One region of the Paenibacillus sp. LBL genome, then DNA from elsewhere that is predicted to be linked to it. Evidence: a T-box and tRNA genes for the amino acid it is inferred to sense, from the RefSeq annotation. Region 1 holds a T-box; the other holds one or more tRNA genes.

Region 1 (3,416 bases):
AGAAGTGTCATAATCATCAATCCAAATTGGATATCCCAACGCGATGCTAGCCAAAATCCGGCAAAAGCCGCTATCAAATTTGACCGGATGATTCCGGGTTTCGTCACCGTGATAAAATCTTTCCAAGTCCCCGCCTTATCGGGAGGTGCAGGCGCTGCCGAGGCCAGTGCCGCGGATTCTGAAGGAGCCTGGTATCTCAAGTGATTATCCACGTGTAAACGTTCCTCCTTGTATCTGTCGTTATGGAGGAAGTACTGCCTCCGCTATAAAGTTTATCATATCATTAGTAAAAAGTGTTTAGCAATCCTTCGGAATTCGTTCCATCTATATGACAATTCAGTGACATTTGGAAGCGATATAATCTTGACGTTATACCGTTGTTTAAGGCACAATTTGTCTATGTATTAGAATGCGTGTCGAGCCTCTGAAATGAATACAAAGCCCGGAGCGCAAATATTGCGCTCCGGGCTTCCCACTCACGTTATGAGAAAGATATTACAGCGTGCGGCCAGATCCAGAAAGAGCCTGTTCAGCTTGCTGTACCAAACGTTTTGTAATGTATCCGCCCAGGGATCCTGTTTCACGGGAAGTATAGTTACCATAGTAACCGTCCTGAGGAATCGTTACGCCTAGTTCTTGAGCAGCCTCGAGTTTCAAACGTTGTAATGCTGCTGTTGCTTGAGGTACCACCAAATTGTTGCTGCTGCGTGCCATATTAAATATCTCCCTTCACTGAATGTCTGTAATTCCAGTGCAAGCTTGCAAACTTATTATGGCTCCTTCTTGCAGCGTTATACGTATTTTTTAAATTTTTTATCTTTGGAGGTTTTTTCATATGAGTAAAGGCTTATCTCTTTGGTTTGCGGTATCTTCCATCGTTCTACTGGCGGCTGCAGCCATCTCCATCAGCTATAACGGATTTCTTGCTGTCGGTCTAGGGATCCTATCCATTTTCAACATCGGCTGGGGCTTCATTATCAAAGCGAAACGCAGACCTTCTTAAACAGATTGGACAGCGTTATCTCGGAGCCAGGAAGCCCATTTTGTCTTTCACGCCATCCAGCACCTGAGTCGCAGTTCTTTGTGCCTGCTCCGCTCCCTTGGCTAGAATGTCATGAATTTCACCGGTTTGGCGAATTTCGTAGTATCTGTTTTGTAGTGGCTCCAGAGCAGACACCACCACTTCGCCAAGCTCCTTCTTAAACGCCCCGTACATCTTTCCTTCAAAGCGTGCTTGCACTTCCTGCAAAGACACTCCGGCACATTCGGAGTAAATGCTCATGAGATTGCTGACTTCCGGTTTGGCTGATGGATCATACACCACTTCTGTTCCGGAATCGGTTGTGGCACGGCTTATTTTTTTGCGAATTTGGTCCGGCGTATCCAGCATCGCGATATAACTTCCCTCTACCGGATTGCTCTTGCTCATTTTCTTAGATGCATCATCAAGCGACATAATCCGAGCGCCTACTTCAGGGATGAAAGGCTCCGGTACATTGAAATACTCACCGAACCGGTGATTAAACCGCGCAGCCAAATCACGCGTAATCTCAAGATGCTGTTTCTGGTCATCCCCCACCGGTACCAGATTGGCATTGTAGAGCAAAATATCTGCAGCCATAAGCGCTGGATAGACGAATAGCCCGGCTCCTACGGAATCCTTGCCTTCTGATTTGTCCTTGAACTGCGTCATCCGTTCCAATTCACCCATGTTGACGAGGGTTGTCATGATCCATCCCAGCTCAGCGTGCTGCGGCACATGGGATTGCAAAAAGATATTCGCACGATTTGGATCAATTCCGGCAGCAACGTATAGTGCGGCAACCGATTCAGAACGTTCTCTAAGCGAGCTCGGCTCCTGAGGAACGGTAATGGCATGCAGATCGACCACCATAAAATAACAATCATGTGCTTCCTGCAGTTTAACAAAATTTTTGATGGCGCCAATATAGTTCCCCAGTGTCAGGTTACCGCTTGGCTGAATGCCCGATAATACAGTTTTCATGATTAGCCCTCCAATTTATCTCGAAAAATTCTTTCAATCCCGAATCTGCCCCGATATACGAAGCATGCCTACGTGCCTATATGAACGCAAAAAAGGCCACACATCCGCAAGGGACGTGTGACCGTGGTGCCACCCTTATTCGCTGCAACAGCATATCAAAAAATCGATGCAGCCTTAGATTCTTGTAACGGAGAATACCCGGCCGGCATATTAAGGAATAACAGCATTCTCCCGTTCAGCTCGGCACTCGAAGGTCCATTCAGCAAAGCGGATCCACCGGTTCACATCAACCACCGGCTTTCTGAAGGATAGACCGCACTGCTTACTTGTCCTTGTCATCGTGTTTCCATCATTATGGTTCACTATTACATGCAATGATAAAACTCTTGCTCTGCCTTGTCAATTCCAATTTGGAATCAGGTTGTCTTGGGTTTTGAAGCTTTTCTTTTACCCTTTCCACAAAAATCTGTTATGATGTGTTTAATCGTCCAGACCATGATTTCTGTTAGTAAAGGAGCATCGATATGAATCAAGTGACCAAAGGCCAGTGGAATGGTTACGACACCTATATTTTAAACAGCGGCCGTCTTGAAGTGACTCTCCTTCCTCGTCTAGGTAACAACGTCATTGGGATCAAAGACATCGAGAACACACGCGAAATTCTCCGAAGACCAGATGAAAGCGAGCTTGCATTCTATCTGCAGAAGCCTTACCACTTCGGCATCCCGATGCTCATTCCGCCAGGTCGAATTTCCAAGGGCCATTTCGAATATGGCGGAACAACGTATCAATTTGATCAAAATACCGCGAACGACAATCATATCCACGGACTCCACCGTTCACAGGCTTGGTGTGTCAGCGACATTGAGGAAGAAGATGACGGTTGTGCCGTTTCGACAGAGTTCATCTCATCGGATGATCCAAAGTGGATTGCTCAATTTCCTGTACCGCTGAAGCTGGAGATGACCTTCCGCCTTCAAGGTACCCGCCTGTCGCAGAGTCTTCGTGTAACCAATCTCGGTTCTAGCCCTGTACCATTCGGCATGGGCTATCATACGTGGTTCCTGTTGGATGGCGAACCGCATCGCTGGACGCTTGATCTGCCTGTAGAAGGTATTTATACCTTGGACAACGAACTGATCCCAACCGGTGATCTCTCGCCGCTTGGCGATCTGGAACTACTGAATACAGGACTCAATATGAAGGATGCCGATCTGGATACGATCCTGAGAATTCCTGAAGGCAAGCCGGCAGAGGCATTGCTTAAACGGGATGACGGCTATCAAATCCATTATTCGGCTGATCGTGATTTTTTCAAGCACTGGGTGCTCTATACCAAGGGCGTCGCAGAGGAATTCCTCTGTATCGAACCCTATACCTGGCTTCCTAACGCTCCCAATCTGAATCTCCC
Region 2 (3,416 bases), on a different contig from region 1:
TGTGACCAAGTAACCGGCGCTTCTTATCTCCATTGTCACGATCACCGTGAACAAACTTGATTTTCTTCCCATTCAAGTCCAATACAATAGAAGAATCATGAATGCTAGTTTCAATAAATTGCAGCCGTTCTGAATTGATTGCCTGTACGACATTTTTAATGCCATCATTGATAATCACATTCACATTATCACCTGCATGACTAACAGCCTTATCTCCTGCCATTCTGTCGTGATTACCAGCAATGCCTTTATATGTGACATTTACATATTCACTTAAGGAAACAAGTAGATCGATTATCAACTTCTGAGCTTTAACTATTTGCATTGAAAACCCGAATTCGCAATCTTGTGATTGATTTGGACGCATATACATCTGTTCACACCAATCCCCAAGCCCCACCACATTCAGATCCGTAACTCCGAACATTTTGCAGTAATAGATAGTTTCTTGCTTCAGTAAGTTTAACCTTTTCTCAGCAATCTCAAGGTTATAATAATTTCCTAAGCAGTCGTCCACTACTACCCCAATATGCCAATCCGTCACCATTAGAACGCCTTTGCTTTCACTCTTCATAAATGGTGGGTTATAAGTCAAATGTGGAACATTAATATCAAGATTGTTCGCATATACATCTTTAAGCTCCTCAACCGCTAGCACTCTCGTTGCAAGGTCACGTTTAATGCGGTTCAGCTGCGTTAAAACTTGTTGATTTGAACGCTTTTCAATGTATATTTCGCCAACAGCTTGTTTAATAGATTCCAGCTTATTCGTTGCAACCAGATCAGCATGCTTCGTGGCACTACTCAAAAGTCCCATTTCTTTTTGATGGTCCTTAATCATGCACCGATACGATTCATTAATGTCAGAATCATCGAACCCTTCAATTGTCATCATGGCCTGGTGAGTTCTCCAATTGCATTTTCGAGAAGGTGTTGCATTTTGCAGTTCCATTTTTAATAAAACAGCAGTCTCCAAATGCACATCATCAACAGTAATGACTTCGCCATTAGAGTTTTTATATGAACGCATTGTCTTAACCTACCGCTGGAATTGGATTAACTTCTTGAATTGTGACTGATATTTCCTTGCCTTCAAATTCATTGATTAATGCAAACAAATCATATACTTCATCAGAATGCTTGGTTTCTTCTGTTACCATGCCATCCTCAAATCTACCTTTTAATGAAATGGAATGTACTCTCTTCGCCATTATATCGATTCCCCTTTTTCTCGTTAACTCATGTAATCTTTTCTCCCGAGACGAACCAATGTGCGTGTCAGGAAGTCCTAAACAGTATTTCAAAATAGGATGTACGGGATTCGAACCCGTGTTACTGCCGTGAAAGGGCAGTGTCTTAAGCCGTCTTGACCAACATCCCCTATCGCTATGCCACTGATGTTACCACCATCAGTTCTATATCATCGTAGATCCACTGACCTTGAATCAGTTAGCCAACACGAACTCTAAATCAATCCTGCAAGGTGAGAGTCTTGAACTCTATTGACTGCCGATCAGCTACACCTTACATGGCAGGGAAGCCAGGATTCGAACCTGGAACATACGCATTAACAGTGCGCCGTTCTACCATTGAACTACAACCCTTTATGGCACAGGTTTAAGGAATCGAACCCTAGATTGCAAGGTTGGAACTTGCCGTGTTACCACTACACTAAACCCATATCAAAAAGCCCACGCACTAAGCGTGAGCCTTGGAATTAAATCAACTCTGCTAACTCAGCAGTCTTACTTCTTTCAGTCTTATCTAGAACAACTTGCCCATAAAGTGGATTGCCGCCTAACACAGATAACGCTTTGACACCATTCTTATGGATAAATGATTCCTTATCAATTTGCTTTAAGTCACCGTTTAGCCATAGCTGCGATCCTTCACCGACACGGCCTAGAAGCAATTTAATATGGTTTCGGGTATTGTTTTGAACTTCAGTTACATATATAATCGAATTCTTAATGTCCCGACCACGAATTGTTCCAAGATGTTGTAATTCAATCAAGCCCTTTTCAACGAACATTCTTAGCCCTTCGATGCCGCCAAGATGATCCGCAATAGGCATTGCATACGGTATCAACTTATCAAAGTTATCGCCTGGAAGAAAACCAATTTCACCAGAATCCTCAAGCTCGACAACGTTTCGAACAAAGACAAGCTTTTCAAATTTCTGTGTTTCTATCATGTGAATCGCATGTGATAACATACAGAAATCCTTGCCGGTGCCAAACTTCCCGAAGCAAGCTTTCACCATAGTATCCTTATCCTGCAACATATCGAACAGCAACTCTTGCTTCTGATTCAAAGGCTTAATTTCACCCATGAATTTACTAGATATTTTCTTCCATTTGACTTTAGCTAGTGCTTCTCCGTCCCATTTGAAATGACATTTATCAATCATTTTGTATCCTGTGATATTGCCATGTTCATCTAGAGTAGGTGAATTCTTATCCCAGACAATCAAATATTCGTTCTTTCTAAGGCCTAGAAAGTTATCTGATTTGGTGAAAAGATCAGAAAGAATTTGCTGGTCTTCAACTGAATTCATATCAAGGTACAAGTCTCTCGTCCCTGTATAAGAGTCATCAACCGTGTCTTCAGTGTCAAAATCAATGACAGGTATCTTGAACCCTTCAGCTTTAAACTTAAGCAGTAGATCCTTTGTGATTAATCCGTAACCATTCTGCATGCAACAATCAATAAGTTTATTGTCTACATAACCTACATCGAAGTCCTTGCCGATAAAACCTTCGTAATCATTCAGATCAAATACCAAAGAATCACGATAACGATTAATATATCGAGTTGCCTTCCTTGCTTTATAAGCAAGCTCCCCACCCTTTTTCTTGTGGTTCTCAAGCTCACGAATTACATGAGCTGAGATCACAATGTTGAAGTCGATGAGCCTATCAACATCATCAAGTAAGACATTCGTATCTACTACATAGGATTGGTTCATCGGGAGTCCCCTTACTATTAGTTGATGTCTTCTTTGAGCGCCTTGGCAGGTTTCAAACCGACTGTATTACTCGCAGGAATCAACATTTCTTCGCCTGTTTGGGGATTACGTCCGTTACGGGCTGCGCGTTTACGGATTTCAAACGTTCCGAACCCATTCACTTTTACGTCCTCGCCATTCACCAGTGCATCATAGATAGTATCGAAAACAACGTTGACTGCTTCCGTGGCGTCTTTTTTAGTCATCTCGTATCTTTGTGCAATTTCATTAACCAAATCAGCTTTATTCATTTCAAATCTCCCTTTCATTCCGTGATTCTATTTTATATTGCATTAGTAGATGAATTCTGATAAGATTGGTTCAACGTTTTGGTCAAAGAACCTTAGCGTTTCCCCTTCTTTTACACACAGAATGGAATCCATTTCTGATTCGTTGGTCCAGTCGTCTG

The links. A T-box is a leader RNA that pairs with one kind of tRNA and senses whether it is charged. The one in region 1 lies ahead of trpS (tryptophan--tRNA ligase), so its partner is inferred to be a tRNA-Trp.
Region 2: it encodes a tRNA-Trp, which carries the amino acid that the T-box ahead of trpS (tryptophan--tRNA ligase) is inferred to sense. The anticodon was not compared.

The regions. Positions count from the first base shown of each region.
Region 1 is NZ_JARXYU010000010.1:7,520-10,935, reverse strand. Features, by position in the region: gene cyoE (heme o synthase) at 1-212, opposite strand, end outside; gene M2277_RS19800 (alpha/beta-type small acid-soluble spore protein) at 496-714, opposite strand; gene M2277_RS19795 (hypothetical protein) at 836-1,003, shown strand; gene trpS (tryptophan--tRNA ligase) at 1,019-2,005, opposite strand; T-box leader at 2,112-2,353, opposite strand; gene M2277_RS19785 (aldose 1-epimerase) at 2,530-3,416, shown strand, end outside.
Region 2 is NZ_JARXYU010000015.1:117,512-120,927, reverse strand. Features, by position in the region: gene M2277_RS24780 (metallophosphoesterase family protein) at 1-1,030, opposite strand, end outside; gene M2277_RS24775 (YonK family protein) at 1,035-1,211, opposite strand; tRNA gene M2277_RS24770 (tRNA-Glu) at 1,307-1,380, opposite strand; tRNA gene M2277_RS24765 (tRNA-Asn) at 1,530-1,604, opposite strand; tRNA gene M2277_RS24760 (tRNA-Trp) at 1,608-1,681, opposite strand; gene M2277_RS24755 (PhoH family protein) at 1,718-2,968, opposite strand; gene M2277_RS24750 (HU family DNA-binding protein) at 2,986-3,258, opposite strand; gene M2277_RS24745 (hypothetical protein) at 3,301-3,416, opposite strand, start outside.